Regions from separate parts of the Marinobacter sp. E2 genome, predicted to be linked through region 2. Evidence: predicted binding sites of a transcription regulator. Region 2 holds the regulator's gene; each other region holds the start of a gene.

Region 1 (10,260 bases), 590 kb from region 2:
ACACTTCGCGGATGTAAAACTCAGGCATCAGGCGGCCAGACGTGGAGCCCTTGGAGCCAAAGGTAAAGGTCTTGCCCTTGAGATCCGCTTCCAGTTCCGCCAGTTCGCCTGCGGGCTCAATGCCGGTGCTGGTGTTGGCAATGAAATAGGTCTGGAAGGCCTCGTCTTCCACGCCCTGGGCAATGGCTTCGGAGCCAGGAACCAGACGCCGGGCCTGTACGCCGGAAAGTCCGCCGAACCACGCCAGCTGCACCTGGTTATTCCGGAAAGCCGAGACGGCAGCGGCGTAGGATTTTACGGGGATGTAGCGAACATCCACGTTAAGTTCACTTTCCAGGTAGTCCGCAACACCCCGGAATCGCTCCACCAGCTTGGTCTCGTCTTCATCGGGAATAGCGGTGAAAACGAAGGTTTCGGCAGAGGCAGAAGCTGCGGTGAAGCAGAAAAGGCTGGAAATCATCAATTTCCGTATAAGATTGCAGGCCATGTGCGTTCCTTGATTACCAGAGGATTTGACGGGACATCGTTGAGAATCAACGTTTACTGGTATCGAGGAGGATACCTTGATTTACGTTAACTCTGAACAGCTATACGATTTGCAGGTTTGATTGGCTCAGGGCCATCTCACTGATCGAAGGAAATTTTTCTCCGGGCGAGCGCGATGCACATTATCATGATCACACCAGCGAAGCCGGGCTCGAGAGCCGGCAACCGGGCCACCGCTGAGCGCTGGCAATGGTTGCTGCAACGAGCGGGCCACCGGGTGACGGTAGTCACCGACTACACCGGGGAGCCCTGCGACGCGTTCATCGCCCTGCACGCCTGGCGCAGCGTGGCAGCGGTTCGACGTTTCCGGTCATCCTGGCCCGAGCGGCCGCTGATCGTTGCCCTGACAGGCACCGACATCTATCGTCACCAGCGCGAGTACCCTGAGGACACGCGGTACTCCATGACCGAGGCCGACGCCCTCATCGGCCTGCACGATCGGTTGGCCAACGACATCCCCGCTGAGTTTTCCGACAAGCTGGTAACCCTCTACCAGTCTGCTGCCGGCCCCGAAGACTTCCCGCAAGTACAGCCTGAGGTGGCGGGTGGAGGCTTTAACGTGTGCGTCATCGGGCACCTGCGGGAAGAGAAAGACTCGCTGCGGGCTGCCTGCGCATCCAGGCTGCTGCCTCCGGAGTCCCGTATTCGGGTGCTCTGCGCCGGCAAACCTCACAACGAACAGTGGCAGGCCATGGCCGAGCGGGAAATGAGGGAAAACCACCGCTTCCGCTGGCTGGGCGAGCTGGATCAGGCGCAAACCCGGCAACTGATGGTCAACAGCCAGTTGATGGTCATCAGTTCGGTAATGGAAGGCGGCGCCAATGTAGTGTCCGAGGCCTGCCGCGCCGGTTTGCCGGTAATTGCCTCCGATATTCCGGGCAACCTGGGACTGTTGGGATCGGATTATCCCGGTTATTTCCCGGTACAGAACGAACGGGCGCTGGCTGACCTGCTCAACCGGGCAGAAACCGACCCGACATTCCTCGGCAGCCTGAAAACCGCTGTCTCCCGTCTGGCCCACCGTTTCACGCCGGAGCGCGAACAGGCCTCACTGGAGCAGGCGCTGGCCCTTGCCGTCCAGCGCCGTTCACAGCAGAGTTAGTCCCGAAGGGCGATGGGCTCGATGGGCCCGGACTCATCCTGGGCCATCACCCGGCCGATAATGGCCGTGTGGGGATAACCCAGAGATCGCAGTTCCCGCACGCAGGCCTCGGCCTGATCCGCTGACACACTGGCCAGCAGACCACCGGCGGTCTGAGGATCGAAGATGAGAGGGTAGCGGGGATGATTCACCCATTTCTCCTGTTCGCGAATACCACGCCGCAACCGGATGTTGGCCGGTTGGAGCGAGCTTAGTATGCCGGCGGCCGCGGTTTCCTCCGCGCCGGGCAAAACCGGAATGGCTGAGAGATCCAGCTCGGCGTCCACGCCCGAGGGTTTGGTCATCTCTACCAGGTGACCCAGCAGGCCAAAACCGGTCACGTCGGTACAGGCTCTGGAACCGTACTTGCGAAGGCAAATGGCAGCCGCTTTGTTGGACTGAACCATGGAGGCAAGAGCGGAATCAATCCACCGGCCCTTGGCGGCAAGACGGGCATGGGCAGCAAACAGGGTGCCGGTGCCAATTGGCTTGGTCAGGATGAGCGCATCGCCGGGCTTCAGGCCACCCTTGCTCATGACCTCATCAGGATCGATCAGGCCGTTCACCGCAAACCCGAGAGCCAGTTCCTTGCCTTCGCCAGTATGCCCACCGACCAGTGCGCATCCGGCCTCATTGAGGACCTCCACCGCACCGGACATCATCTGATACACCACGTCCTCAACCTTGGACTCGATTCCGTAGGGCACGGTGGCCACCGCCGTGGCACTCTGGGCCTCCGCACCCATGGCGAACACATCACCCAGACTGTGGTTGGCGGCCACCCGGCCGAACACGTAGGGGTCGTCGATGAAGGCGCGGAAAAAATCCACGGTGTGCACTACCGCCTTACCGGGTGGAACCTTCAGAACGGCGGCATCATCGGGAGCGTGCAGCCCTATAAGAATGTCGTCGCGCTCGATGGGCTTCAATTCACCCAGGGCGCGGGAGAGTACCGTGCTGCCTACCTTGGCGCCGCAACCGCCGCAGCGCATGGCGACCGCCGAGATTGCCTGGGAAGCTTCCTCCGGACTTTGGGCGGCTGCGGTATCCGGCAATGAAGACGACTCCTCCATGGGCGGAAGATCGTTGAATTTCTTCATGAAGCGGCGATCGATCCAGTCTTTCCAACGCCAAACCCAGGCGCCGTCAAAGGCTGTCTCGCCACGGGACGCCACGGCATAACGGTCGCCGGTGCTGATCAGGGCAAGCCACTTCTTCTGAGGATGGAAATCCCTTGGCGGTTTGCCGGTAGCTAGGCGCTTCAGGTTGTCTGCCAGAGGCGGCCCCTGGCGAACCGCAAACACACCGGCTTTTTCCCGGGGGTGATTGATCACATTGGCGATGTCACCTGCGGCAAAAATACTATCGTCGTTCTCCACCTGAAGGGTATCCCGCACACGCAGGAACAAACCGTCATCCAGAGCCAGCCCGGTGTCCTTGAGCCATTCAGGGCCCCCGGCGCGGGTAACCCAGAGCACTTCGTCGGTTTGCAGGGTCTCACCGGATTCGGTGACCAGAACGCCCGCTTCAACCTTTGAGACAGGCGCGCCCAGGTGCAGTTTTACACCGCGCTCTGAAAGCGTACTGCGGAAAACTTCCCGTACCTTGGGGTTGTGAGTGGGCAGAATCTCACTGGCGGCATCAAACAGGTGAAAATGCAGCTGGTCCGGGTCTTTGCCCCGTTGTTTCAGTTCTCTCCGAAGGCGGTACTGCATGGCCAGGGTAAGCTCAACGCCACCGGCTCCCGCGCCCACAACGGCGACCGTCAGAGGTCCGTCGTGATTCTCGATACGCGAAAGCAAGGCCAGCCAGCGACTGTTGAAACCGGTAATCGGCTTAACCGGGACCGCATGGTCGGCGGCACCTTCCACCTCGTTCACCCGGGGCGATGAACCGATATTGATGGAAAGTATGTCGTAGGGCACATCGGGTCGGCCACGGCAGATCACGCGCTTTCGATTCCGGTCGATACCAATGGCTTCGGCACGGTAAAACCGTGCGCCCGCGTATTCTGCAAGGCGGCTCAGGTCGATATGAACGTCATCGTAGCTGTAGTGGCCGGCCACGTAGCCAGGCAACATGCCGGAGTAGGGGGTATGGGTGTCACGGCAGATGAGCGTCAGGCGCACGCCGGGTACCGGGTTCATGGCGAACCGTTTCAGTACCCCGACGTGGCTGTGCCCGCCGCCAATCAGGACAATGTCCCGTAAAACAGGCTGGTCAGGCGTTCGCATCAGATAATTTTCTTGGCTTCAACGGTAAATTGGCTGTATCCCTTCACGTTTGAGAAAGCTTTCAGCTTGTCCTGATCTTCCGCAGACGGATTGGCAATCTGGTCAATGGAGGTGATGCCGGCGTCCTTCATTTTCTTGGCGGTGGCAGGGCCGATGCCTTTTACTAGCGTGAGGTCGCTCTTGTTGACCGGTTTCGAAGCCTTGGCCCCGGAGGTTTTGCTGGCAGAAGCCTTGCTGGTTTTGGTGGCCGGCTTTTTCGCGGCGGATTTGGTCGCCGGTTTCGGTTGGGCCGCGGATTTTGCCTTGGCCGGCGCTTTGGTGCTGGTGGAAGCCTTGGCCTTCGGCTTGGCTGGTGTCTTGGCGGCTTTGGCCGGTGCCGCTTTCCGGGCGGCCGTTCTGGCCTGCTGGCTGGCCTCATCGGTGAGTTTCTTCACCTCGTCGCCGGCTTCTTTCGAGGCCACGCCGAGCCGCTCAAGAATGTTGCTCTGGAGCTCGTGGAATTCGTTCAGACGACGCTCGAACTCCTCGTGAAATCGCTTCATCTCCCGGTCGCGCAGCTCGTCGATTTCCTTGAGCAGCTTGCGCACAGGCTCCTGCACCTGATTCTGCAGGCTGTCGAACTGTTTCAGGGCGTCATTCACCAGGTTTTCAATCTGTGACGACGTCTTTTCGAATTCCTTGTTCACCTTTTTAACAATCTTGTCAACGCTCTGCTTGGCTTTTTTCGCCATGGAATGTCTCCTTGCGGACAGGGTTCAACGAGTGAGCAGAATCAGGCCATTTGCCGAAAACCGGAAATGGAACCTGAGGAACGACGTGACTTCAGGGACTGCTTTTTCGACAGGACTTCCCGGATCCGACGCAGTTTTTCCGATGTGGAAGAGGTACCGTTCGGATCGGACTCTACGAAATCGATGGAATAGAAAAAATTGCTACAGTGCTTCCTGCGCTCGGTGACCAGTCCGGACAGGTTTTCCGCCCGAATCTCGTCAAAGGGCATATCCATGACCAGATCCAGCAGCACTGTGTCTCCCGGATTAAACACCTTGTCGGTTTTCATCACACAACCGTAGCCGTCCAATTCATACAGGGCCGCTTCCACCGTTTCCTTCCGGAACAGTCCCTGCTTTACCCGAAAGCGGGCGACCAGGTCTGGTAACGCTTCGTTCATGAATTCTGTTTCTCTGATGATGTCCGTATCCACTGCAACCTGCCCATTGGGAGGACAGGCTGGATATTGGTTAAACAATAGACACGGACTTTCGCTTTTGCAACGCCGTCAGTGCCATACCGCCGACCCCTCACGCAGTTTTTCAGATGCCTGCCGTGCGGATCCCGTTATTTTGTCTTGAGTTCGTACATATCAACCCGACGATCTTTCAGGTTGGTGACAGAACCCTCGTTTCGAACCAGTTTGAGCTTCTCAAGGTCCATATCCGAGAACATGATCATCTCGGTATTGGGTGTGGTTTCCGCCATCACCGCATCGTGCGGGAAGGCAAAATCCGACGGCGAGAAGACCGACGACTGCGCGTACTGCACGTCCAGGTTCTCGACCTTGGGCAGGTTGCCAACACTGCCGGTGATGACCACATAGCATTCGTTCTCGATGGCCCGGGCCTGGGCGCAGTGGCGAACCCGCAGATAACCGTTCTTGGTATCCGTCCAGAACGGCACCATGATCACATCCACGTCCTGGCTGGCTGCAATTCGGCCCAGCTCCGGGAACTCGATGTCGTAGCAGATCATGATGGCCACCCGGCCGGCGTCGGTGTCGAACACCTGGAAATGGTTGCCGCCTTCGATAACCCAGTCGCGGCGCTCGTGGGGCGTGATGTGAATCTTGCGCTGCTCGTCCACGCGCCCATCCCGGTGACACAGGTAGGAAACGTTGTATACCCGGTCGTTCTCGATCAGGGGCATCGAGCCGGTGATTATGTTGATGTTGTAGCTGACCGCCATCTCCGACATTTCTTCCCGGAACTGCTGGGTAAAGCCCGCCAGGAATCGAATCGCCCGGGTCTGGTCCAGCTGGTCGGTCAAGCCCATCAGCGGCGCGTTGAAAAACTCCGGGAAGAGGGCGAAGTCGCTCTTGTAGTCAGACAGCGCATCCACGAAGTACTCCACCTGTTTGAGTACCTCTTCCACAGAAGTGAATTCCCGCATCTGCCACTGAACGGCGCCCAGGCGCACCTGGGTTTTCTTGACACTAAGCACCGGAGAGGGCGGGGTGTACAGGATATTCCGCCATTCCAGCAACGTGGCGTAACCGAGGGATTTCTCATCTTCCGGCAGGTACTTGTGCATCAAGCGCGTAACCTGGAAATCGTTCGAGAGCTGGAAGCTCAGGATCGGATCGTAGATTTCCTTGCGGTCCACCCGCTGAATGTACTCCGCCGGGGTGTACTGATCGGCGTACTTGAAGTAATTGGGAATTCGACCGCCGGCCAGAATGGCGCGCAGATTCATGGAACGGCACAGCTCTTTGCGGGCCTCGTAAAGGCGACGGCCGAGGCGATAACCCCGGTATTCCGGGTGGATAAAGACATCCAGGCCGTAGAGGGAGTCGCCGTTGGCGTTGTGCCAGATCTTCTCGTTACGCAGGATCAGATCGTCGTAGGTGTGGGGGTTACTGAAGCGCTCATATTTCACACACACAGTAAGCGCCACGGCCACCAGCTGGCCGCTCTCCTCAATACAGATCTGACCGTCGGGGAACTGCTCGACGAGGGCCTTGATGGTGTCCTTGGGCCAGGCTCCGCCGATGTCGTCGTACACGCGGTCCATCAGAACCTGAAGCTGTTCGTAGTCGTCGAGCCTGAGATTTCGCAGGTTGAGGTGCAGTTCTTCGTGCGCCATTCAGTTCGGCTCCCGTCGGTTTTGTGAGAAGAGGACAAAAGGCTGAAACCCGCCAATACTTAAGAAGTTTAACAGAAGCCGCTAAAGACTTCGCATCACGGGCCGAAACAGATATTGATTAATATCAGGAAATATTCCAGAGGACACGACTGTGCACATGACATTCGGGCAAAAGCTCCTGACCGCATTCGGTATCCTGCTGTTGCTGGTGATGGGTGCTTTCACACTCTCCGGCGATCTTCGCCTCCAGAACACCACCGAAACCTATGTAGAAGCGTTGATCGACGACACCGTGGAGCAGAGTACGTCCAGTATTGCGCAGTGGCTCAATACCCGGCTGAAAATGACGGAAGCAACCGCCACGGCGCTGGAGCAGGCCGAAAATGACGAGCAGGCCCGCGTGATCCTGCAGGCCATGACCACCGGCGGCGGTTTCCGGGATGTCTACGTGGGCCGCACGGATGGCTACATGCTGATGAAATCACCGGAGGCCAACGCAACGCTGCCGGCGGACTACGATCCGAGAAAACGGCCCTGGTACCAGAAAGCCATGGCACTGGGCAGCGCTTCTTTCACCGAGCCTTATCAGGACGCCAGTACCGGCGACATGATCATCTCCACGCTGGCACCCGTGAAGCGTGGCGAGTACGAAGGTGTGGCAGGCGCCGATATCGGCCTGGGTGCCATAGCCAGGACCCTGTCCACGGTGACCCTGGCGGAGACCGGCTATGCGGCGCTGATCAACGGCGAAGGCACAGTGCTGTTCCATCCCCGGCAGGAGCTGGTGGGCAAGAATATTGCCCAGCTGATTGGCGGGCAGCCGAATCTGGACGGCCGTGAACACGAGTATGCCTCCGACGACGGGCAGTGGGAGGCGAGCTTTCATTCCATCAGTGACGCCCGGGGTGTGGAATGGTACCTCGGCACCTTCGTGAACGCCGACAAGATCAACGCTCCGGTGCAAAGCGCCCGAATGACCGGCCTGGTGATGGCCGTGATCGGTCTGATCGTTTCACTGGTTCTGCTGCATGTCGGCATCAAATTGCTGATGGCACCGATACGCCGACTGAACGGCGCCATGGCTGACATCGGCAGCGGCGACGCCGATCTGACCCAGCGTCTGGATGCCAGCGCCAGCGATGAATTCGGCCAGCTGGCGCGCAGCTTCAACCAGTTCGTCGAGAATATCCAGACGGTGGTGCGCGATGTGCAGCAAGGCAGCGCCGAGCTGGGCGAAAATGTTGTGTCCCTTCGCGAAACCGCAAGCAGCAGCCGTGCCAGTGTGGAGAGCCAGCAGGCTGAAATTGACATGGTAGCGACGGCAATCAATGAAATGTCCGCTGCGGCGGGGGAGATAGCCCAGAACGCCCAGCAGACTGCCGATGCAGCCAATACTGCGGACGAGGACAGCCGGGCCTCCCTGGAGACTGTTGCCGCTTCCCGCGATGCCGTGCAAAAGCTGTCCCAGGAGGTCAACGCGGCCGCTGAGGTCATCGACACCCTTGGCCGGGACGTCACGTCCATTACCTCCGTTCTCGAGGTCATTCAGGGAATCGCCGAGCAGACCAACCTGCTGGCCCTGAACGCCGCCATTGAGGCTGCCCGGGCAGGAGAGGCGGGCCGTGGCTTTGCGGTGGTGGCCGACGAGGTACGCAACCTCGCCCAGCGCACCCAGTCCAGTACCGAAGAGATCAACAACATGATCGAGCGTCTGCAGAAGGGCGCCAACGATGCGGTTGAAGTCATGAAAGCGTCAACGGCGGTCTCCAACGTCAGCATGGAGAAAGCTCAGGACGCCATGGACGCGCTCAACCGCATTGCCGAGGCTATCAGCTCCATCAGCCAGATGACTTCGCAAATCGCGACGGCATCCGAAGAACAGACCTCGGTGACCGAGGAGCTCAACGCCTCGATTACGCGTATCGCCGACCAGGGACAGGAAGCCGCAGCGGCGGCCAGCGAGAACGATGTCTACAGCGGACAGATTGAACGGATCGGCACGGCCCTGAACCAGAACGCCTCCAGATTCCGGGTCTGAAGCCCACACCTCAGCGACTGAGGATGTCCAGGCGCCGCCGGAGGTTGCTGAACGTCTGGCGGCTCACGTAGCGAGACTCTTCGCTGAGGTAGGGGTTGTCGAGGGTAATGACGGTGCGCTGGTCCAGGCCGAGGGCTGTTACCGCGGCGCCATAGTAGTTCCGGAGAAATTCCGCGAAACTGCCGTCGTGAATGGCACGCTCCATACCCAGTTGCAGGCGGTGAGCCGTGAGTTGATCGCCCGGCGCCACAAACAGGTAAGAGGGCATGGGGTAGGCGAGAAGAAGGTTAGGCTCGATGACCAGGTCGGGGTCTTTTTCCACTTCCAGATCGTAGAGGACCTCGCTGACCCCTCGGGCAAAGCATTCAAACCGATGGTTGCGCAGCATCCCGAACAGGATTTCGTATCGGGAGTGCGTGATCACCGGAATGCCGTTGGATTCGAGGATTGGTGTGTCTGGCCAGTGGGACCCCTGGCCAATACGAATGTTACTGGCGCGAAGATCTTTCAGGTTGTGTATGCCTTCGAACATCGGAAGGGACTCGGGCAGCACAACGCATACCCTGAAACCGAGCAGACCTCCGTCAACCGGTATGGGCACGGCGGTGAGAAAGCTCTCCCGCTCCTCCGTGGTTGCTACATTGGCGATATCCACCAGCCGTGACTGGTGATCGGCAAGTTCCCTGAGGGCCCGACCCTGGCTCAGCTCCTCGCTGCGAATCAGTCTGAAATCCCCATACTCCGGGGTCTTGCCCAGGGCGAGTTGCACCAGAGCGCGAATAGCGGGGCTGTCGTAATTACGGTACCAGAGCACGTATTCCCGGGGGGCCGGTAATGCGCTTTTTCCCGAGTCTGGCTCCAGCTTCGCTGCGCTGGCCAGCGGGGCCATGGCGCCGGCGATCAAGACGGCCAGGATGGTCAGGCTGTGAGCCAGTTTCAGGGCCACGACGCGGAGGGCGCGACAGGAAAAATAGGTGTCCAAATCAGAATTCCTTTCTTAATCCGGGAAAGCCCGTTCCTGGCAGGGGCAGCGTACAGGCACCATTCACTCTAGAACACATACCCCGAAATAAATCGGACGGATTCCAAAAAAATTGTAAAAGATTCTTGCGAGGCGGAATCCGCGTTGCAATGATCGGCTTCTACTCTTTACTGGATGACGGTTATGGCGTTCATTGACAACCTGATCGGTGCCACCGGCCAATGGGTGGCCAGCACTGATCCCAAAGCCACGCTGGCAAGCCCTCTGGAATGGCTCAAGAAAACGGGCGGTTACGCGGCAGTGAACCGCATCATCGGGTTTTCCATCCCGTTTGCTCCACGCAATGGTTTTTCAGTGGAGGAGGTTCAGCCGGGCTATGTGCGGGCGAAAATACGCTTGAAGGGCAACAAGAACCACTTTGGCAGCCTGTACGCTGGCGCCTATTTCCTGGTGGCAGAAA
Region 2 (10,260 bases):
AGATGCGCGCCGAGATCAGCTCGCTGCGCGACCTCATGCAGGGCCAAAAACCGCAGTCTCCGGTTGAGCCGTCGGCCACCAGCGCCGTCCAGCAACGGCTGGCGGAACGGCTGCAGGAATTTGGTCTTGGCAACGAGCTGGCGGTATCCATTGCTCGCCGCCACAAGGCCGGACGTCTTGAGGACGGCTGGAAACAGTCCCTCAAGATGCTGTGTACCGGCGTACGCACGGCGCGCACCGAGTGGCTGGACCAGGGCGGCGTGTTCGCCCTCGTGGGTCCCACCGGCTCGGGCAAGACTACTACAATCGGAAAACTGGCGGCGCGCTATGTGCTCAAGCATGGCTCGGACGCCGTGGCGCTGGTTACTACCGACCGCTACCGGGTCGCCGCCCACGAGCAGCTGTTCGTGTTTGGCCGTATCCTGAATGTGCCGGTACGGGTGGTTGACGAGAGCCACAGCCTGGATGACATTCTTGATGAACTGTCCGACCGGCATCTGGTGCTGATCGACACCGCCGGTCTGACCAGCTCTGACAAGGGCTATCAGGAACAGTTGGCTGAACTGGCCCAAAGCCACCACAATGTCCGGACGCACCTCGTGGTGTCGGCAACCAGTCAACCGCGGATCATGAAATCCGTGTGGCATTGCTATAAGATGGCAAATCTTGCGGGCTGTGTGATGACCAAGGTAGACGAGGCCCTGACGCTCGGCGAATCCCTCGGCTTTATCATGGAAACCGGCCTGCCTGTGGCCTATTACACCGACGGGCAGAAGATTCCGGAAGATCTGCACCACGCCCAGGCCGTTCCGTTGGTGCGGCTGGCTGTCGATCGCCTGAAAGCCCTGCAGCGACAGCAGGCGGTTGCTGAGGGTGCCTGAAGAGCGAGACCCCTTATCGGATGCGTGGCAGGTGTCCGGACACACAAGACCCGGTTAAACGTGGCGAGAGACAAAAACGAGTATGAGCAAAGCACATCCGGTACAGGTGATCGCGGTTTCGGGCGGCAAAGGGGGCGTTGGCAAAAGTAACGTGTCTGTGAACCTTGGCATAGCGCTGGCCCAGAAAGGGCGCAGGGTTGTGCTCCTCGACGCCGACCTCGGCCTTGCGAATATCGACGTACTGCTCGGCATTACCGCGAACCGGAATCTCCAGGACGTGCTGGCCGGAGAGTGCGATCTCAAAGACGTGCTGGTGAATGGCCCCGGGGGTATCAAGATTGTCCCCGCCTCCTCGGGTACCCAGCGTATGACCCAGTTGAGCCCCATGGAACATGCCGGGCTTATCAATGCCTTCAGCGAGCTGGGCGACCAGATAGACGTATTGATTGTCGATACCGCCGCCGGCATTTCCGAATCGGTGGTGAGTTTTCTGCGGGCTTCCCAGGAACTGCTGCTGGTGGTGTGTGATGAGCCCACCTCCATCACTGATGCCTACGCACTGATCAAGCTGATGAACCGCGACTACGGCACCAACCGCTTCCGTATTCTTGCCAACCAGGTGCGTAACGAGCAGGAAGGTCGCCACCTGTTCGAAAAACTGACCCGTGTTACCGAGCGCTTCCTTGATGTAGCGCTACAATATGTGGGATTAGTGCCCTACGATGAAGCTGTGAAAAAAGCGGTTCAGCGACAGCGAGCGGTACTGGATGCCTACCCCCGGGCCAAGGCGTCCCTGGCCATCAAGGCACTGGCGGAAAAAGTGGATAACTGGCCGCTGCCGTCGTCGCCCCGGGGACATCTGGAATTTTTTGTGGAGCGGCTCGTCGAAGTCTGAATCGGATCCTGTCAAACAACACCGGATACATGGCATTGGCGAACAATCTCGGTATCTACAACCAGTCTGGCACCCAGAGGCCCTCCCGGCTTGTGGAACAGCATGCGCCCCTGGTGAAGAAAATCGCCCTGCACCTGATGGCGCGGCTGCCGGCTTCTGTACAACTGGAAGACCTGATGCAGGCCGGCATGATCGGGCTCCTGGAGGCTGCCCAGCGATACAGCTCCACCCGCGGCGCCACCTTTGAGACCTACGCCGGCATCCGGATCCGGGGTGCCATGGTGGATGAGATCCGCAAGGGCGACTGGGTACCACGCTCTGTGCACCGGAACGCCCGCCGAATCTCCCAGGCCATCAAGGCCGTTGAAGACCGTCTTGGTCGTGAGGCGACCGACCTTGAAGTCGCCGATGAGCTGGGCATGGGCCTGGCCGAATACCATTCATACCTTTCCGACGCCAACAGTGGCCGACTTTTTAGTCTCGATGAGCTCAATGAATCCGGAGAGCTGCCGATAGAAGAGACAGAGACCCAGGACAATCCCCTGGAAGGGCTGTCATCGGATGCCTTCCGACGCAGCCTGGCCGAGGCGATTGAGGATCTGCCGGAGCGCGAGAAGCTGGTGCTGAGCCTGTACTACCAGGAGGAACTGAACCTCAAGGAGATCGGTGCGGTGCTTGGCGTCAGTGAGAGCCGGGTCAGCCAGATTCACAGTCAGGCGGCATTGCGACTGAGAAGCCGGTTGTCGGACTGGCACCAGGGTGCCGGTCGCTGAAGAGCGCGCTGTGTGTCCGCACTCAGGCAGACTGTAGCTTTTGGTAACCGACGCTTTACAACCGTGGTAAAGGCCTGACAATAAGCGGTTAAAACAGCGGCCTGCTAGACTTCGAGCAGATAGGTCAAACGAATTCCGGGTGTTACTAACTGGAGGTCCCATTGGACAAGAACATGAAAATCCTCATTGTGGACGATTTTTCCACAATGCGACGGATCATCAAGAACCTGCTGCGTGATCTCGGCTTCACCAACACCGATGAAGCGGACGACGGCAACACCGCGCTGCCGATGCTCAGAAGCGGCAAATACGATTTTCTGGTGACTGACTGGAACATGCCCGGCATGTCCGGTTTTGATCTCCTGAAGGCGGTCAGGGCCGACGAGAATCTCAAGACCCTGCCGGTGCTGATGGTTACCGCAGAAGCCAAGCGTGACCAGATTGTCGCCGCTGCCCAGGCGGGTGTGAACGGGTATGTTGTCAAGCCGTTCACCGCCGCAGTGCTCAAGGAAAAGATTGAGAAAATCTTTGAAAGAATCCAGTAACCAGAGGTCGGATGGCTCTCATGAGCGATAGCAAACAGAACCATCGGGGCCTGGAACCGGAGGTAACGGAAAAACTCGAGCGGCAGGCCGCCGAGCTGGCGGAGAGCGTCAGCGCTGGCGATTATGCCAAGGCCATGACCCTGATCAATGAACTCAGCGAGGTTCGCGATCAGAGTCTGTATCGGGAGGTGGGCCGGCTGACCAGAAGCCTGCACGAAGCCATCCGGAACTTCCAGATAGATCCCCGAAATGCCGAACAGCAGGAGGCCCTGTCCAAAATGACAGATGCTTCCGACCGGCTTGAGTACGTGGTGCAGATGACCGGTGAAGCGGCCAACCGAACCATGGACCTGGTGGAAGAGACCATGCCGGTGGCCAATGCCCTGCGGGACGAAGCCTCGTCGCTTCGCGATGAATGGCAGCGCCTTCGTCGTCGCGAGATGCAGCCAGCGGAATTCCGGGAGCTGTACGGACGGATCGACCGATTTTTCGTCAGCATGGCGACAGACGCCGACACCATGTACAACAACCTGTCTGAAATTCTTCTGGCCCAGGACTTCCAGGATCTGACAGGGCAGGTGATCCAGAAGGTCACCGCTCTGGTCAAGGAAGTGGAAGAGCAGATGCTTAGCCTGGTGGTCATGGCCAGCCATGTGGATCAACTGACAGGCACTGTCCACCAGCTTGAAGAGCGGCACGAATCCGCGGAACAGGGTGTCGGGCCGCAGATCAAGGCCCACGAGCGGGAAGATGTAGTTTCGGGACAGGACGACGTAGACGACCTGTTGTCCAGTCTCGGTTTCTGATTAAAGAGGATAACGCATGGCGTTCGATGCTGATGAAGAGATTTTGCAGGACTTCCTCGTGGAGGCCGGCGAAATACTCGAGAAGCTGTCAGAGCAGTTGGTAGACCTTGAGCGACATCCGGATGACAGTGATCTGCTCAACGCCATCTTTCGTGGCTTTCACACTGTAAAGGGCGGCGCCGGCTTCCTACAGCTTGAGGCGCTGGTGAACTGCTGCCATTCGGCGGAGAACGTGTTCGATATCCTGCGCAACCACAAGCGTAAGGTGGATTCTGAGCTCATGGATGTGGTTCTGGAAGCTCTGGACCATGTGAACGCCATGTTCGAGCAGGTGCGCAACCACGAAGAGCTCACCCCAGCCCCGGACGAGCTGATTGCGCGCCTCGACGCGTTTGCGCAGCCGGAATCCGAGGACGCTGCCGCCCCGGCGCAGCCCGCCGAGCCGACAGAGACCGCGGAAGCGGCCGAAGAGGGCGGGGACATCACCGACGATGAATTCGAGCAGCTGCTGGATGCGCTGGCCGATGAGCCGAATGCCTCGACACCCGAAAAATCAGCGTCGGAAGCCAAGAGCAGCGACGCGTCCGGTGATGACGACATCACCGACGACGAATTTGAGGCGCTGCTGGATCAGCTCCATGGCAAGGGGCAGTTTGCCGGTGCGCCAGCAGCCGATGAGCCGTCCTCATCCGGCAAGGATGAAACGGGCAGCGCCGGGGGGCAGGCTGCCGACAAGTCGTCGGCGGGAGCTGGCGACGACCTGATTACCGACGACGAGTTCGAAAAACTGCTGGACGACCTTCACGGCAAAGGCGGTGGCCCCACGGCCGGTAAGACCGACGGCCCAGCGAAGCCTGAGAAGCCCCAGGCAGCGGATCCCAATTCCACGAAACCCAAGACTGCCAAACCCGCCGAGCCCACAAAGCCCGACGAAAGACCGGCAGCCAGGGGCGGCGCTGCACCCGCCATGCCGTCGCGGGACAACGCCCCTGCGGCGGAGACCACCGTTCGGGTAGACACCAAGCGCCTGGACGACATCATGAACATGGTCGGCGAGCTGGTACTGGTGCGCAACCGTCTCCAGCGCCTGGGCGCGGAAAGCGAAGACGAACACATGCACAAGGCGGTTTCCAACCTTGATGTGGTAACCACCGATCTGCAGTCGGCAGTGATGCAGACGCGCATGCAGCCGATCAAGAAAGTGTTTGGCCGGTTCCCACGAGTAGTACGTGACCTGGCCCGGAGCCTCAAGAAAGAGGTCAATCTGGTCATGCACGGTGAGGAGACCGACCTGGACAAGAACCTGGTTGAGGCCCTGTCTGATCCTCTGGTGCATCTGGTTCGCAATTCCGTCGATCACGGTATTGAGTCGCCGGAGGTGCGGGAGAAGGCCGGCAAGCCCCGCCAGGGCACGGTCACCCTGTCAGCGGAGCAGGAAGGCGACCATATCCTGCTTTCCATTGAGGATGACGGTGCTGGCATGGATCCGGAGGTCCTGCGTCGCAAGGCCGTGGAGAAGGGCATCTACGACCAGGACGCGGCAGACCGGCTTACCAGGACCGAATGCTACAATCTGATCTTTGCCGCCGGCTTCTCCACCAAGGAGCAGATCTCCGACGTGTCCGGCCGTGGGGTCGGCATGGACGTGGTGAAGACCAAGATCGGCCAGCTCAACGGACAGTTGAACGTTGAGTCCGAGCTGGGCAAGGGCTCGCGAATTGTCATCAAGGTGCCGCTGACCCTGGCGATCATGCCAACCCTGATGATAATGCTCGGCGACCAGTCGTTTGCCCTGCCGCTGGTGAACGTGGTGGAAATTTTCCATCTGGATCTGACCAAGACCAACATTGTTGATGGTCGCGAGTGCATCGTGGTTCGGGAACGGGTGTTCCCGCTGTTCCATATCAAGCGCTGGCTGGTTCGGGACGGCTCTTCCCAGGAGGTGCCGGAGAACGCCCATGTGGTGATTGTTGCCATGGGAACCAAGCAGGTGGGCTTTGTGGTTGACCAGTTGGTCGGACAGGAAGAGGTGGTAATCAAACCGCTGGGCCGCGCCCTCCAGGGAACCCCCGGCATGGCCGGTGCGACCATCACGGGCGATGGCCGGATTGCACTGATTATTGATGTTCCAAGCCTGTTGCAGCATTACGGCTGAGCTGAACCGCGCAGGTGATACCGGGCAGATAGCGAAGGATTGGGTAGGAGAATTGGATGACAGTTTCTGTCCTGGTCGTTGATGATTCAGGTTTTTTTCGAAAACGGCTGACGGAGATCCTGACCAGTTCCGGCCAGATCAAGGTGGTGGGTGCCGCCACTAACGGGCGCGAGGGTGTGGAGCTTGCAGAAAAGCTGCGTCCGGACGTGATCACCATGGACTACGAGATGCCGGTAATGGACGGCATCACCGCCGTGCGGGAGATCATGCGCAAGCGCCCGACACCGGTACTCATGTTCTCGTCCCTTACCTACGAGGGAGCACGGGTCACCCTGGACGCGCTCGAGGCGGGAGCAGTGGACTTCCTGCCCAAGAATTTCGAAGAGATTGCGCGCGACAACAGCCAGTTACAGAAAATCCTCATCGACCGGATTCTGGACGTGGCTCGCAGCCGGCCCGGTAACAAGGCGGCGCCAGCCGCTCCCGGGCCGTCGGCGCCGTCAGGCCGGGAGCCATCTCCGGCGTTGCGGTCCCGAACGGCGTCGGTGGAACGGCCTCGTTCCTCACTGCGGGAACGGCCCGCCACCCCGGCACCGGTCGGCGACGCAGAGACTGGCCGGCGCCCGGTCCGGCGTGGCCCCGCCAGGCATTACGCCGTGGTGGGTATTGGCACCTCCACTGGTGGACCGGTGGCCCTGCAGAGGGTGCTGACGGCTCTGCCGGCCTCGTTTCCGGCGCCCCTGGTGCTGGTTCAGCATATGCCGGCCAGCTTTACCCCCGCCTTTGCCGAACGGCTGAACAAGTTGTGTCAGATTGAAGTGCGGCAGGCCGAAGATGGCGATGTGCTCCGGCCCGGACTTGCATTGCTGGCGCCGGGCGGCAAGCAGATGATGATCGAGAACCGGAGCGGCCAGGCCAGGGTTCGCATACTGCCCGGGGACGAGCGCCTCAATTACAAACCTTGCGTGGATGTCACTTTCGGTTCGCTGGCTCGCAGCTTTCCCGGCAAGACCCTTGGTGTGATCCTTACCGGCATGGGCTCGGATGGCAAGGAAGGTTGCCGGCTGATGAAACAGAGCGGATCAGACGTCTGGTCCCAGGATGAGAAATCCTCGGTCATTTACGGCATGCCCATGGCCGTTGCCAAGGCGGGTCTGACCGACGAAGTGCTGTCACTGGATGACATCGGCCCCCGGTTGATCGAGGGCGTTAGCTGATGGATATCCTCTCCCTGCTCGGGGTTGTTCTCGGTTTTGCCGCGATCCTCGGTGGCAATCTGCTTGAGGGCGGTGCCCTCGCGTCGCTGTTCAATGCCCCGGCGGCGATCATAGTGATCGGTGGCACCCTCGCGGCAACCATCCTGCAGACGTCCTGGCCCATGCTCAAGCGGGCCTTCAGTCAGGTCCGCTGGGTGTTCGTGCCGCCGTTCATCAGCCTGGAGGACGGCATTGGCAAGGTGATCGACTGGAGTGTGAAAGCGCGAAAGCAGGGGCTTCTGGGGCTTGAAGGGCTGGCGGAGCGGGAGCCGGAAACTTTCGCCCGCAAGGGATTGCAACTGCTGGTGGATGGTGCCGAACCGGAAACCATTCGCAGCATCATGGAAGTGGATCTGGAATCCCGGGAACAGCGGGATCTGGAATCGGCCAGAGTGTTTGAGGCCATGGGGGGCTATTCGCCCACCATCGGTATCATCGGTGCGGTCATGGGTCTGATTCAGGTGATGACCAATCTGGAAGATCCTCAGTCCCTGGGCAGCGGTATTGCCACTGCTTTTGTGGCCACCATTTACGGTGTTGCCCTGGCCAACCTGCTGTTCTTCCCTGTGGCCAACAAGATGCGGGGCATTGTGCGCGAGCGCACCCGCTACGAAGACATGATGATTGACGGCATTATTGCCATCGCCGAAGGCGAAAACCCGAAATCCATCGAATTGCGGCTGCGGGGCTTCCTGCAGTGACCGCACGCAGGCCAACTTATGAGGCGCCGTAGGCAAGCCCAGGACGATCTGCACAACAAAGAGCGCTGGCTGATTTCCTACGCCGATTTCATCACGCTCCTGTTCGCCTTTTTCGTGGTGATGTATTCGGTGTCCTCGGTGAACCAGGGCAAGTATAAAGTACTCTCCGAAACCATGACCGGCGTCTTCAACGCGCCCCAGCGGTCCTTCCAGCCCATTGAGGTGGGAGACCAGCCCCGGCGGTCCCTCGAGGCTCCAGCCGAAGACGTGATTCCTCCGACGGTAACGGAAGCCCCGCAGAACCCCGAAATGGACGCCCAGGCCCGGACTGAAGCCCTCCGCGCAATGGCCGACCAGCTGGCACTGGAATTTGATGAGCTGATCAACCAGGGGGTAGTAACCCTGGAGACCAGCGACCGCTGGCTCGAGCTCAATCTGCCGAACAGCCTGTTGTTTGGCAGTGGCGATGCCGAGCCTCATTACGATGCCTTTGAAGTGGTCGAGAAGATTGCCACGGTTCTGAATAACCGGGACAACGCCGTGAAGGTTGAGGGCTTTACCGATAACCAGCCGATCAACAGCTCCCGCTTTCCATCCAACTGGGAACTGTCCGCAGCCAGGGCGGCGGCGGTCGTCCGGATGCTGGTGATGGAAGGCATTGAGCCGGAGCGGTTGGCGGCGGTTGGCTATGGCCAGTACCAGCCGGTAGCCCGTAATGACACCGAAGCGGGACGGCAAAGGAATCGCCGGGTGGTATTGCTGATTTCCCGGGATGCCAGTATCCGGGGCGCGATGCGCTGACAGTTCTCCTCGGCAGATGCGTATATGCCGGTTGGCATGGTTCCTGTATTACTTCCGGTTAATATCAAACGACGGCAACCGCTTGCCGGTATTCCTGTTCGCCGTTCGTTCAAGTTGCCCGCAGACTGGCCGATAACCCCTCAGGTACGCGCCGCGGGCTGTCGGCGAAATGACCTGTCTTCTGGAGAACCAAAGCGTGCGAATCTGGGCAGTAGCCAATCAGAAAGGTGGTGTGGGTAAAACGACAACCGTGGTCACCCTCGGCGGATTACTTGCCGAACGTGGCAAACGGGTACTAGTCGTTGACCTGGACCCCCACGGCTCGCTGACCAGCTGGTTTGGTTACGATCCGGATACCATTGCCCACAGTGTGTTCGACCTTTTCCAGCACCAGGGCAAGGTGCCACAGGGACTGCCAGCCCAATTGATCACGGAGACCAGCTGCAAGGGACTCTCCCTGCTGCCGGCCAGCGCAGCGCTGGCGACTCTCGAGCGCCGCATGATTGGCGTTGAGGGGATGGGGTTGATCGTTTCCCGGGCATTGACCCAGCTGTGGGACGACTTTGACTACGTGCTGCTGGACAATACCCCGTCACTGGGCGTTCTTATGGTAAACGCCCTGGCCGCGGCCCAGCACCTTATTATCCCCGTGCAAACGGAGTTCCTGGCCATCAAGGGCCTGGAGCGGATGTTGCACACGCTTCAGATGATCATGCGATCCCAGAAGAATTCACTTGCCTACACCATTGTGCCGACCCTGTACGATCGCCGTACCCAGGCGTCGGTGAAAAGCCTCAACCTGTTGCGCAAGACCTACCGGGACACACTCTGGCAGTTTGCGATTCCGGTGGATACCAAGTTCCGGGATGCCAGCCAGGCAGGCGTGGTCCCGTCCGCGCAGGATGCGGAAACCCATGGTGTTCGAGCCTACAGCCATCTGTTGGACGATCTGATGTCGCGGATTGGCCAGGTGAGGGAGCGTCAGCATGGCTGACGAAAAGTTGACACGGCTGGCGGACCCGGAAACCGCGATCGCCAGTTACCTGGACGAGTTGCTTCACACCGCCACAGATACCGCCCGGCGTGAGGAAGGTTCCGAATCCCTGGCGCCGGAAGCTGCACCAACGAAACCGGCACCCGCGCCTCGCCCGGCCGTTACCGCCGAAAAACCGGCACCTAAGCCGGAGCCAGCCAGGCCGGAGCCAGTCAGGCGGGTCAGGGCGACACCTCCGGAACCGGCCAGAGCAAAGACGCCGGTGGCCCCTCACATTGCGGAGCCGGTGGTCCAGAAAGCAGAGAAGGCCACGGCCGAACCAGCGCCTGTGGCGCCACCGTCCCGGCCTGAGTGGTCGGACAAGCCGTTCGAGTGCCTGATCTTCACGGTGGCGGGGCTGCAGTTGGCCGTGCCGTTAATACTGTTGGGCGCGATTCACCGGATTGAGGACGA
Region 3 (10,260 bases), 630 kb from region 2:
TGATACGCCGCCACCTTGAGGCGGTGATGCCCCGGGTACAGACCCTCGGGTTTGCCGGCTTTTTCGGAATGCCGGTTGCGCACCAGCGTCATGGGCCTTTTGAGCCGGTTCGCCGGCTGCCAGGGTTGTTACAGGCTCCTTATCGTCTGATCGATACCCGGGGTAACCTGCGCGCGGATCTTGCGGAGAACCGGGCCAGGGATCAGCGGGAGATTACCCGGGAAACCGTGCGCAAGGCCAAATACAGCAGTCTCTCGACTTTCATCCTGGTGGAGACGACCGGGCTGGCCTGGGTGTGGAAGCTGATCAAGGATACGCTCAAGCGGGGCCGTTCCAGAACGAGGCCGGAGGACCAGGAAACGCTGCTGGTCCATGAACTCGGCGGAGATCCACTGATGGATCCGGAAAAAACCGCGCTGGTCGCCAATATGCTACGGGGTATGTCCCTGACGGATGGCTTTGCGCCCTTGCTGGTTTTCGTGGGTCACGGAAGTCACACCGACAACAACCCCCACCAGGCCGGGCTGGAATGCGGCGCCTGTGGTGGCCAGAGTGGCGGCGTCAGCGCCCGTCTGGCGGCGAAGCTGTTCAATGACCCGATGGTCCGGGCTGGCCTGTCGGAGCAGGGCATACGCATTCCCGACCACACCTGGGCTGTGGCTGCCGAGCATTGCACCGTGACCGACCGGGTGACCTTTGCTGATCGAGACCGGGTGCCTCATACCCACCTTCAAAAACTGGCGGACCTTGAGGCCGGCTTCGGGCAGGCCGGTGTGCGGGCTCGCAATGAGCGCGCGGAATCCCTCAGGCTGGGCGAAGGCCAGGAAAACGGGGAATCGGACAGACTGACCGAAGCCATGGAAACGCGAACGCGGGACTGGTCGGAGGTACGACCGGAGTGGGGCCTGGCAGGCAATGCTGCCATTATCTTTGCCAGGCGCAGTCGCACCCGTGGTTGCGACCTGGCGGGGCGGGTGTTCCTGCACGACTACGATCCCGTTTCGGACGAAGACGGCCAGCGCCTCGAAAGCCTTCTGGCGGCCCCCCTTCTGGTTGCCAACTGGATCAACCTGCAATATTTCGGCTCGGTGACGGTACCGGACGTCTACGGTGCCGGGAACAAGCTTTTGCACTCCGTTGTTGGTGGCAATGTGGGCGTGGTGGAAGGCAATGGTTCGGACCTCAGAACAGGGCTGCCACTGCAATCCGTCCATGACGGCACCCGCTGGCGTCATGAGCCTCTGCGCCTGACCGTGATTATCGAGGCCCCCGCCGATCGCATTGAAGCGGCCATAGGTCGGCAGCCGGACGTTGCAGCGCTGGTCGACAACGCCTGGTTGTTCATCCACCGGATGGGGGATCATGGCATCGAACGTTATTACAATGGCGCATGGCATCGGGTCGCCTGACCGTACGTCATACCTTCGGAATCTCTTAGATAGCCACGCCCGGTTACAAACGCTGACATCCCGGCATGCGCCGCGTGCGTATATAAAGTAGGGAAAAATCAGCGCGTTTTGGCACCCGTGGTCGCCAGAATCGTTAGTCAGCGGAAGCAGGGTGTGTCTTGTGTAAATTGCAGATGAAGAAAAAAAGGGCGTCGTTGTACGCGATCGCCGCACTGATTGTTGGCATTGCACTCAGCCTGGGACTGGGGCGTTTGCTGTACAAGGAAGAAACCCGGGCCATCGAACTGGAGTTCAAGGCCGAGATTGACCAACTGTCTGCCAGCCTTGAGCGTGAAGCCCTGCTGAATCTTGAAATTCTCTTTGCCCTCAGATCGGCCGTGGCCGTGATGCCGGAGATGACGGCCGAAAGGTTCAATCGCCTGACCTATGAGATCCTGGAGCGTTCGCCAGCGATTCAGGCGTTCGCCTGGGCGCCTTCCGTCGAGCACAGCGAACTTGATGAATTCATCCGCCGACAGAAAGAGGCGTTTGCCGATTTCGCGATGACAGAGGCAAGCCCTGACGGCCTGGTTGGCCTGACGGACAGGGCCTGGTATGTGCCGGTGCAGTACATAGAGCCACTGGGGCAGAATCGCGCCGCGCTCGGGTTTGACCTGGCCAGTGAGGCCTCCCGTCGGGAGGCGCTGCTGGAAGCACGGGAATCTGGCGAAATGGTCGCAACGGCCGGAATCCGGCTTGTTCAGGAACCGGAGAACCAGAGAGGGTTCCTGGTGTTTGCACCGCTTTATACCCTTTCTACAAGCCCGGGTGCCGGGATCGATACCCGCCAGCATTATGGGTTTATCAACGGCGTTTTCCGGGTGGGGGAGTTAGTGGCGCAGGCCGTGGGGCCGGAGCTCACCGAAGACCTGCTGTTTGAAGTGCTGGACATCACCGGCAGTCAGAAACTGTTGCTGTACCGCTCCCGTAATCCGGAGCACCTGTCCTGGCAGCCCGACCTCCGTTATACCGCAGAGACCATCTCGATTGCGGGTCGCCAGTGGTCGGTGGAAGCTGTCCCCTCCCGGTCTTATATCGAGGCCCGCCGCGGCATCCTGCCACTGTTTGTGAGCGCCTCGGGCACTGTGCTGGTTGTGGTACTGGTGGGTTACTTCCTGTCCGGCGCAAGAAAAAACGCCCAGCTGAGTCTTGCCACGGCCGAGCTGGAACGAATCTCGCTCACCGATGCCCTGACAGGTCTGGCTAACCGCCGGCAGTTTGATGCGGTGCTTCGCAGAGAGTATCGGCGGGCGCTGCGGGAAAAGACAACCCTGTCGCTGGTCATGGTCGATATCGACTTCTTCAAGGAGTACAACGACGAGTACGGCCATCCAGCCGGCGATTCGTGCCTTCGTGACGTCGGAGGGATTTTGCAGGAGGTGGTCAAACGTCCCGCTGACCTGGTTGCACGTTATGGTGGAGAGGAGTTCGCGATCATCCTGCCCGACACCCCCCAGCCGGAGACGATCGCCGAGGCCTGTCGTCAAGCGGTTGAGGCGCGTGGGATTCCTCACCGGCTCTCATCGGTTGCTGAATCCGTCACCATCAGCGTGGGTGTCGCGATGCTGGCGCCGAGCGAGCTCTCCGAAAGCGAGCTGTCCTCAGAACAACAGTCGTTGAAGCGAGAGGCTTCAGGAGAGCAGGGGGATCAGGAGGGCACCGGGCCCGTGTTACTGGTTGACGAGGCTGATAACGCTCTCTACCAGGCCAAGGAGTCCGGGCGTAACCGGGTTTGTGGGCCGCTTCTCCGGGCTGAAGCAGGGCGTCAGTAGCGAAGCAGCGCAGAACCCCAGGTGAAACCGCCGCCAAAGGCTTCCAGCAACACCACTTCATTGCGTTTGATGCGACCATCCCGAACCGCAGCGTCCAGTGCCAGGGGGATGGACGCCGCAGAGGTATTGCCGTGCTCGTTCACGGTGACCACCACCTGGTCCATGGACATGTTCAGCTTGCGTGCCGTCGCTGAGATAATCCGGAGGTTGGCCTGGTGCGGCACCAGCCAGTCAATGTCGGATTTCTTCATCTGGTTGGCGGCGAGGGTTTCGTCGACGATCTTGCCAAGGGTATTGACCGCAACCTTGAACACCTCATTGCCTTTCATTTCGACAAATGCCCGTCCGGCCTTGACCTGTTCGTAGCCATCGGCAATGCCACAGGGAACGTGCAGCAGCTCTTCGTACTGGCCATCGGCGTGAATATGGGTTGAGAGGATGCCGGTTTCCTCGTCTGCCTCCAGAATTACCGCGCCGGCACCATCGCCGAACAGGACACAGGTGCCCCGGTCTTCCCAGTTAATAATGCGGGAAAAGACCTCGGCGCCAATCACCAGCGCCTTTTTGCTGCTTCCGGTTTTGATGAACTTCTCGGCGGTGGCCAGGGCGTAGACAAAACCACTGCATACCGCCTGGATATCGAACGCCGGACAGCCGTGAATCCCCAGGCGGGCCTGGAGGATGCAGGCAGAGCTCGGGAAGATCTTGTCCGGCGTGGAGGTGGCAAACACGATCAGGTCGATGTCGTTGGGGTTGATGCCTGCCGCCTCAATGGCGTTTCTGGAGGCCTGCTCGGCCAGATCAACGGTGGTCTGGCCCTCAACGGCAATGTGCCTGCGCTCAATACCGGTACGCTCGCGAATCCACTGATCGCTGGTGTCGACCATCTTCTCAAGGTCTTTGTTGGTCACAACATTGTCTGGCAGATAGGAGCCGGTGCCGGTAATTCGTGCAAAGGTCATTCGCGAGTGTCCCGAGACGTAACTGGATGAACGTAAGACCATGCTATACCCATGAAACGTCGTGCGTAATTAGCGATTTGTCAAAGAAGCCCAGAAAGTGGCAGGCTCGACTATGCTGAAAGTGATCGGAATGATCACGATTGCGCACACACTCCGGACAATAGAGGAGACTTGGAAAATGGGCATTTCCAGCCACGAGCTTCACCTAGAATTTCCCCAGTACAAAGGCCTCATCGAAGAACTCAAAAGCAACGACCTCAGGTTCAACGAGAAGCTCCGGGAATACACAGACCTGGATCATGAAATTGAGGGGCTGGAGAAGCGGGATGCGCCCATTGGCGACGACAAGCTGCACCGCTTGAAACAGAAACGCGCCCAACTCAAGGACGACCTGTATCAGACTCTGATTTCAAACGGCAAGTCTTCATGAACGGGTAACAGACCCGTCATCAAAATTTCACTGAAATGCGCTGGAAGCCCCTGTTCATAGGGGTTTCCAAGTATTCAGAACACTCCTGGCCAGGTTTAAAATAGGACACTAATTAAACAGGGTCCCGTTTTTGAGACCGAACGTCTTACACTGTCCAGGAGTAGTCACATGAAACGAGCAGCGTCTCTTTACAAAGGTTGGCGGATGAAGCGTAACTTCGTCCATCTGGTATCGACTATGGATCCGCGTCTGTTGAATGACGTGGGTTTTTCGCCCGAGATCGTCGAGCGGAAACTCAGTACCCCGTTCTGGAAATTCTGATTCGGGAAAGGTTACACCAGCCAGCCGAAGAAGAAATCGAACAGGGCACTGAAAAACCCGCCTCCGGTGCTTGCCCGTCGGGCCTCAACCGGGGTTTCCTGTTCTGAAGGTTCTGCCACAGCCACTTTTTCCTCAGGCTTGGCCGGGTCTGGTTGTGATTGCTCTACATTTTGAGCGGGCTCGATAGCCGCTTGAGGCTGTGCTTCGGGCTCAACCGTGGTCGTCTCGGTGGAGGCCACGGTTGCCGGTTTTACCTCTTCTGTTTTTTCTGCAACTGGTTCCTGGATTTTTTCTTCAGGTTTTATCGAGGTTTCGTCTGCAGGTGTTTGTTTTGTAGGAACTTCGGCTGGAGAAATTTCAGCCAGCTCCACCGATCCGGTGCTTTTGCTGACCTTTTCGTTAACCGCCTCGGCTGTGGTCGGTTCAGTCTTCGGAGAGGAAGGCGGAGCTGGTTCCACTTCGGCAACAGCCGCTTTCTCCAAAACCGGCTCTTCAACGACCGTCTTTTCAACCATCTTTTCAACAACGGGCTTTTCGACAACCGGCTTCTGGGCGACCGCTTTTTCTACAACCGTCTTTCGCACTTCAGGACGAGCGACCGGCATTGTCGCGGGCGATGGTAACTCGAGCACCTTGAGAGACTGGGCCCGGCTGCTCAGGGCATTGCCCGAGACGCTTTGCACCAAGCTGGCTTTGACGCCAAGAGCGGAGAGCGTGGGGTTGTCGAGCTTGCCGCTGACCGCCAGCGCGTTGGCCTTCTGGTAGGCGCGCACGGCGCTGCGCAGGTCATTATCGAACCAGCCGTCGGCACGCCCGATGTCATACCCCGCACCATAGAGTGCGTTTTCTGCAGAGAAGATAACCTGCTCGGTCTGACCGGCCTGCGCAAAACCGAGTGGGGCGTGGCTCAAGAGCAGGGCAGTGGCCAGAATTGCCGCACTCCGGCGACCTGGGTGGGCTTTTACGATCTTGCGGGCGTGGGTCATGGTGGGTCCCTCCAACGTGTCCAAGGCTGTCCTGGATGGTTACATTCTGTAACCGACAGCCCAACGTATCAGTATTTCAGGAACCCGCCCATGACGTGGTTAACATCTGCAACGATTGCCGTTGGCGCTACTCCTTCACGCGGAACCGCTTCACCAGAGTGTTCAGATCATCAGCCATCTCTGCCAGGGACCGGCTGGACTGGTTGACCTGGCCAATGTCTCCGGCCAGCTCTTCTATGGCATTGCTGCTGACCTCGACGTTCTGGGTCATCTCAGCGGCGGTGGCCCGCTGCTGTTCGGTGGCGCTGGCAATCTGGGTGGTCATTTCAACAATGTTGTTAACCGCAGAGAGTATATCGGCCAGGGCCTTGCCGGATTTTCCGGCTTCCTCGCTGGCTTCCGAGGCCATCTGCTTGGCGCGGCTCATATCAACGACGGCGCCCGCAGCTCCGCTTTGCAGTTGGGACACGATCCGTTCGATGTCGACCGTCGACTCCTGGACACGTCTGGCCAGCCCGCGCACCTCATCCGCCACCACGGCAAACCCTCGCCCGGCTTCTCCCGCCCGGGCCGCTTCGATGGCAGCGTTCAGGGCCAGCAGGTTGGTCTGCTCTGCAATGCCCTGAATAACGGCCAGCACCTTGCCAATTTCGGCAGACTCGTTCTCCAGTTGCTGAATACGCCTGGAACCTTCTTCCACCTGTTGCGCCAGGTTGGTGACGGAGCGAATGGCCGTGCTGACGGTTTCCTGTCCGGTGTCCGCGAGCGAGGCCGCCCGGCGCGCAGATTCGTCGGTGTCACTGGTGTTCGATGCGATTTCCTCGGAGGTGGACACCATCTCCTGCATGGCCGCTGACACCTGCGTGATCTGGTCCCGTTGCTGCTCGGAGTTGGCGGTGGTGCGCTCGGTAATACCGGAAAGCGATTCGGATTCGGAGGTCAAACGGCGCGATGCGCTGACGATTCGGGAGATCGTCTGTTCCAGAGTTTCCAGGAAGGCATTGACGGCGCCAATGAAATCACCGATCTCATCGGGGCGGCCAGGTGTGAGGCGGGTGGAGAGATCGCCATTGTTCTGGGCAATGTCATCCAGGTAGCCAAGGATTTCGGTTTTCGCGCGCTTAACGCTGGCTCCCATCATCCGGCTCATCAGAACGGCCACCACCAGGCCAAGCACCAGGGAAATACCAAAGGCAATCAGTGTGAACCTCAGGGCCAGGTCTGTTTCCTCGCCTGCGGCGTCGGCTTCAACTTCAAGGGCCGCGAAGATGCTGCTTTCCAGCTCCCGGGCCATACTGGCGATTTCAGGTCCCAGTACATCGAGTTTGTCCCGCTTCACGGTTACCACGATGTTTTGCTGCTCAAGCATCCTCTGGACCGCGGCCCGGTAGTTGGCCAGTTCTTCCACCACGGTATCCAGATAGACCTGGACAAACTCGGGCCCGTTCTCGGTATCCAGCAGCTCCAGGGCGTCTGTCAGGTCCTCGATCGCCCATCCCAGCGCATCCTGTGCGTCCTTTTCACCGCTGGCCAGGTATCGCTGCGCGGTCAAACGCATCACCAGTGCGTCGTTCAGGAGTTGTTCGAGGCCAGCACGAAGGTCGCTTTCCGGCTCGCGGTTGGCAACCCCGTTTAGGGCCATGCGCAGGGCCTGGGTGGCATTGGGGCCATGCTGGTTGAGTTCGTCGCGAACAATCGCCAACACCTGTCGCTTGGCCGGAACCAGTTCGTTTCGGAAGGCATCGATGTATTCACGGGTTGTCTCTTCGATGCGATCAACAAGTTCCGCAGCCGCAGGATCGGCGATCTGGTCCTGGGCCCGAGTCATCACGCCATTAAATTCCTGCTCCAGCTCGTCAAAGTGGGTAAGGGCCTCTTCATGGCCAGACGAGTAATAGTCAAATACCCGCAGTCGCATCCGGTAGACGCTGATAACCGATTCCGTGCCGATGGCAGTATCCGGCGCCAGATCCCGGGCGACGGTATTCATTCGCCGGTCCAGTTCCTGGAACTCATAGACACTGAAGAACGTGACTGCGGCAAACAGCAGCAGGATGAAAACGGGTGCAATCAGGAGCTTTCCGGGAACACCCAGTTTGCGCTCAATCGATGCGAAGGCAGAGGAGGCCAAAGTGTGATCCTTTCTAAAGTTGTTTTCACGGGTATCGGCAGCGCCGACAAAACCTGAAGCGTTACGTTCGAGTTTCCATTACGGCGCATTGGCTGTTTTGAGTATTGCACTGCTTCCAGAGAAAGTGATCCTCTCGCAGCTGTTCAGGAGGGCGCCATGTCGGCCCTCGGATTGCGCGGATAGTAACGGTCTGGCAGGCGCTCGATGTGGGGAAAGAAGCGGGTGTCCTTGTAGGGCATCTTCATATAACCGGATACGCCCAGCCCGGTGATCTGCTCGACAGCGGACAGGATCTCATCCAGCAGGTGGCTGAACTCTGCTTCCCGTTCCGGGTCCAGCAGGCGGTAGTGGCTGTGGATCTTCAGGTGCCGGGGCAGGGCCTCGAAGATGATCATGCCGGTGTGATGGATGTCGTTCAGCGCCTCAAGGGCCTCGATGATCGTGTCCGGCAGTACCAGGAATTCCTCCGGGTCCGGCCCGTCCTCGAAGTAGGAGTGCACGCGGGATTCGTCCTCCACCTCGGGGGCGGCGCTGACTTCGTAATGGAGCTTGAGGTCCGGCTCAATGCGGAACGGTTGGCTCGGATCGTCGCGATCCACGTGCAGGGTGTTGCGGGCGTTGAACAGGCAGCTCTTGAAGATGCCCTTGCGGTAAATGGCCTGGGCCAGATACACCATGTTGTTCACCGCCTGAACAAAGGCGGATTTCAGGGCCGGGTCGTGCAGGTTCAGGGAGGTGTCGATGTAAATGCCATCGGTTTCCCAGCGTACCGCGAGCCCGCCTTCCACGGGGTAGCGGCCGAGGCGACTGACCGCCGCCAGAAAGGCCTTTTCAGTTTCGCCCATGCCCTGCATGAAGTTCTTGTAGTAGCGATCCAGCTGAACGTCGTTCACATCGCTCAGGGTTTCCGGGGCGCCTTCCTCCCGCAGGAAAGATTTGCGCGAGCTGTAGACCACGGTGTCGATCTCCTGGTCAGACTCGCGGACCCACACCGGCACCTGGGGCGGCACTGGCGGTTCTTTCAGATCGATCATGACCGTGCGAGCCATGCGCGGCATTTCCCGAAGGTAGTAGTCTCCGGCTTTGCGACGGGTTTCCGGATCCGGCGAGAGCATGCCATCGAGCATGCGCGCAAACTCCATGGGCAGCCCGAGAGAGGTAGCTGGAATAGCCCGGTGGCCAAAGCGGCATGACTGGGCCGAGGCCAGGGCATAGAGAGTCCCGGCGGCACCCTGTTCGTCGAATCGTGGCGACGACAGACCGCCGTTGAGCTGCTCCTCGCCGATGAAATACACATCCCCAAGCCGGGCGTTGGTCTGTTGCAGGTTGTCGGACATCAACTCCATTACATTCGCGGTGATGAACTGCTGGTTGGCGTCGAGCTGGGCGAACACCGACGAGCCCCAGTCGATCAGGGCAACGTTCTCGGTGCGGGCATCGAACACAAGGTTGGAGGGCTTGATATCGCCATGGACGATCGGCCGCCCGGCGGGACCGTTCTCTCGGCGGAGGCAGCGAAGGATATCGGCGATCTGGTCGGCAATACGAATGATCAACCGTGGTTTGAGACGTCCTTCCTGCAGGGATACTTCTTCCAGATTCAGACCTGCGGCCCGCTCCATCACGAGGATGGGCTGGTTGTTGGCACGCTGGTAGGAGATCAGCCGCGGAACCCGGGGGTGTCGGACCTGCTCAAGAATGTAGGCCTCGTCTTCCAGGCGGTCCTGGAGGTGTTGGGGCAGGTTGATCCGGGTGAACTTGAACACGTGCTCCGGGCCCTGGGAGCTCGGTGTGGGCAGGCGACCCGCGAATACGAATCCGTAGGCACCCTTGCCAATCAGTTCGATATCGCGGTAGCCGAGCTGGCGGAGCTGGGCGGCGCAGAGCGCCACCCAGTCCTTGAGCTTTTTGGCATCGTCATGGCTGAGCAGGTAGATCGACTGCTCTTCGGGTATGTAGAACTGCTGAAGAGGTTTCTGCTGCACCATGACCAACCGTTAGCCCATATGCAGCAGCATCGTCTGCGGCGCTTCCAGGTAGCCCTTCCAGCGGTTGCAGAAACGGGCAATGGTGCCACCGTCGATGATGCGGTGGTCCCCGGCCCAGCTGACGGTCATGATCGCCCGTTCCACCACCTGGCCCTTGGCATCGAACCGCGGCAACTTCTGGGTACGGCCCAGGGCCACAATCGCCACCTCCGGTGCGTTGAT

Evidence for each region. The regulator FliA, encoded in region 2, starts transcription of late flagellar genes. The targets are predictions, from matches to a motif close to CTAAAGTTTNNNNNNNNNNNGCCGNTAA.
Region 1: a site for FliA is predicted at 6,862-6,889, ahead of AC0J1C_RS08675 (methyl-accepting chemotaxis protein). Genes of this name have one in related genera too.
Region 3: a site for FliA is predicted at 8,082-8,109, ahead of AC0J1C_RS08525 (methyl-accepting chemotaxis protein). Genes of this name have one in related genera too.

Annotation. Positions count from the first base shown of each region.
Region 1 covers NZ_CM146911.1:1,900,325-1,910,584, reverse strand. The annotation lists gene AC0J1C_RS08705 (putative selenate ABC transporter substrate-binding protein) at 1-487, opposite strand, end outside; gene senB (selenoneine biosynthesis selenosugar synthase SenB) at 662-1,648, shown strand; gene selD (selenide, water dikinase SelD) at 1,645-3,921, opposite strand; gene AC0J1C_RS08690 (helix-hairpin-helix domain-containing protein) at 3,921-4,652, opposite strand; gene AC0J1C_RS08685 (hypothetical protein) at 4,694-5,092, opposite strand; gene AC0J1C_RS08680 (carbon-nitrogen hydrolase family protein) at 5,260-6,780, opposite strand; gene AC0J1C_RS08675 (methyl-accepting chemotaxis protein) at 6,932-8,818, shown strand; gene AC0J1C_RS08670 (hypothetical protein) at 8,829-9,707, opposite strand; gene AC0J1C_RS08665 (PaaI family thioesterase) at 9,984-10,260, shown strand, end outside.
Region 2 covers NZ_CM146911.1:2,487,103-2,497,362, reverse strand. The annotation lists gene flhF (flagellar biosynthesis protein FlhF) at 1-881, shown strand, start outside; gene AC0J1C_RS11360 (MinD/ParA family protein) at 964-1,776, shown strand; gene AC0J1C_RS11355 (RNA polymerase sigma factor FliA) at 1,806-2,549, shown strand; gene cheY (chemotaxis response regulator CheY) at 2,711-3,094, shown strand; gene AC0J1C_RS11345 (protein phosphatase CheZ) at 3,115-3,900, shown strand; gene AC0J1C_RS11340 (chemotaxis protein CheA) at 3,917-6,055, shown strand; gene AC0J1C_RS11335 (chemotaxis response regulator protein-glutamate methylesterase) at 6,112-7,272, shown strand; gene AC0J1C_RS11330 (flagellar motor protein) at 7,272-8,012, shown strand; gene motD (flagellar motor protein MotD) at 8,031-8,813, shown strand; gene AC0J1C_RS11320 (ParA family protein) at 9,010-9,807, shown strand; gene AC0J1C_RS11315 (chemotaxis protein CheW) at 9,800-10,260, shown strand, end outside.
Region 3 covers NZ_CM146911.1:1,856,705-1,866,964, forward strand. The annotation lists gene AC0J1C_RS08495 (YbcC family protein) at 1-1,409, shown strand, start outside; gene AC0J1C_RS08500 (CHASE domain-containing protein) at 1,583-3,220, shown strand; gene AC0J1C_RS08505 (beta-ketoacyl-ACP synthase III) at 3,214-4,182, opposite strand; gene AC0J1C_RS08510 (YdcH family protein) at 4,361-4,612, shown strand; gene AC0J1C_RS08515 (YjiS-like domain-containing protein) at 4,781-4,933, shown strand; gene AC0J1C_RS08520 (peptidoglycan-binding domain-containing protein) at 4,945-5,919, opposite strand; gene AC0J1C_RS08525 (methyl-accepting chemotaxis protein) at 6,047-8,050, opposite strand; gene AC0J1C_RS08530 (protein kinase domain-containing protein) at 8,194-10,038, opposite strand; gene AC0J1C_RS08535 (dihydrolipoyllysine-residue acetyltransferase) at 10,048-10,260, opposite strand, start outside.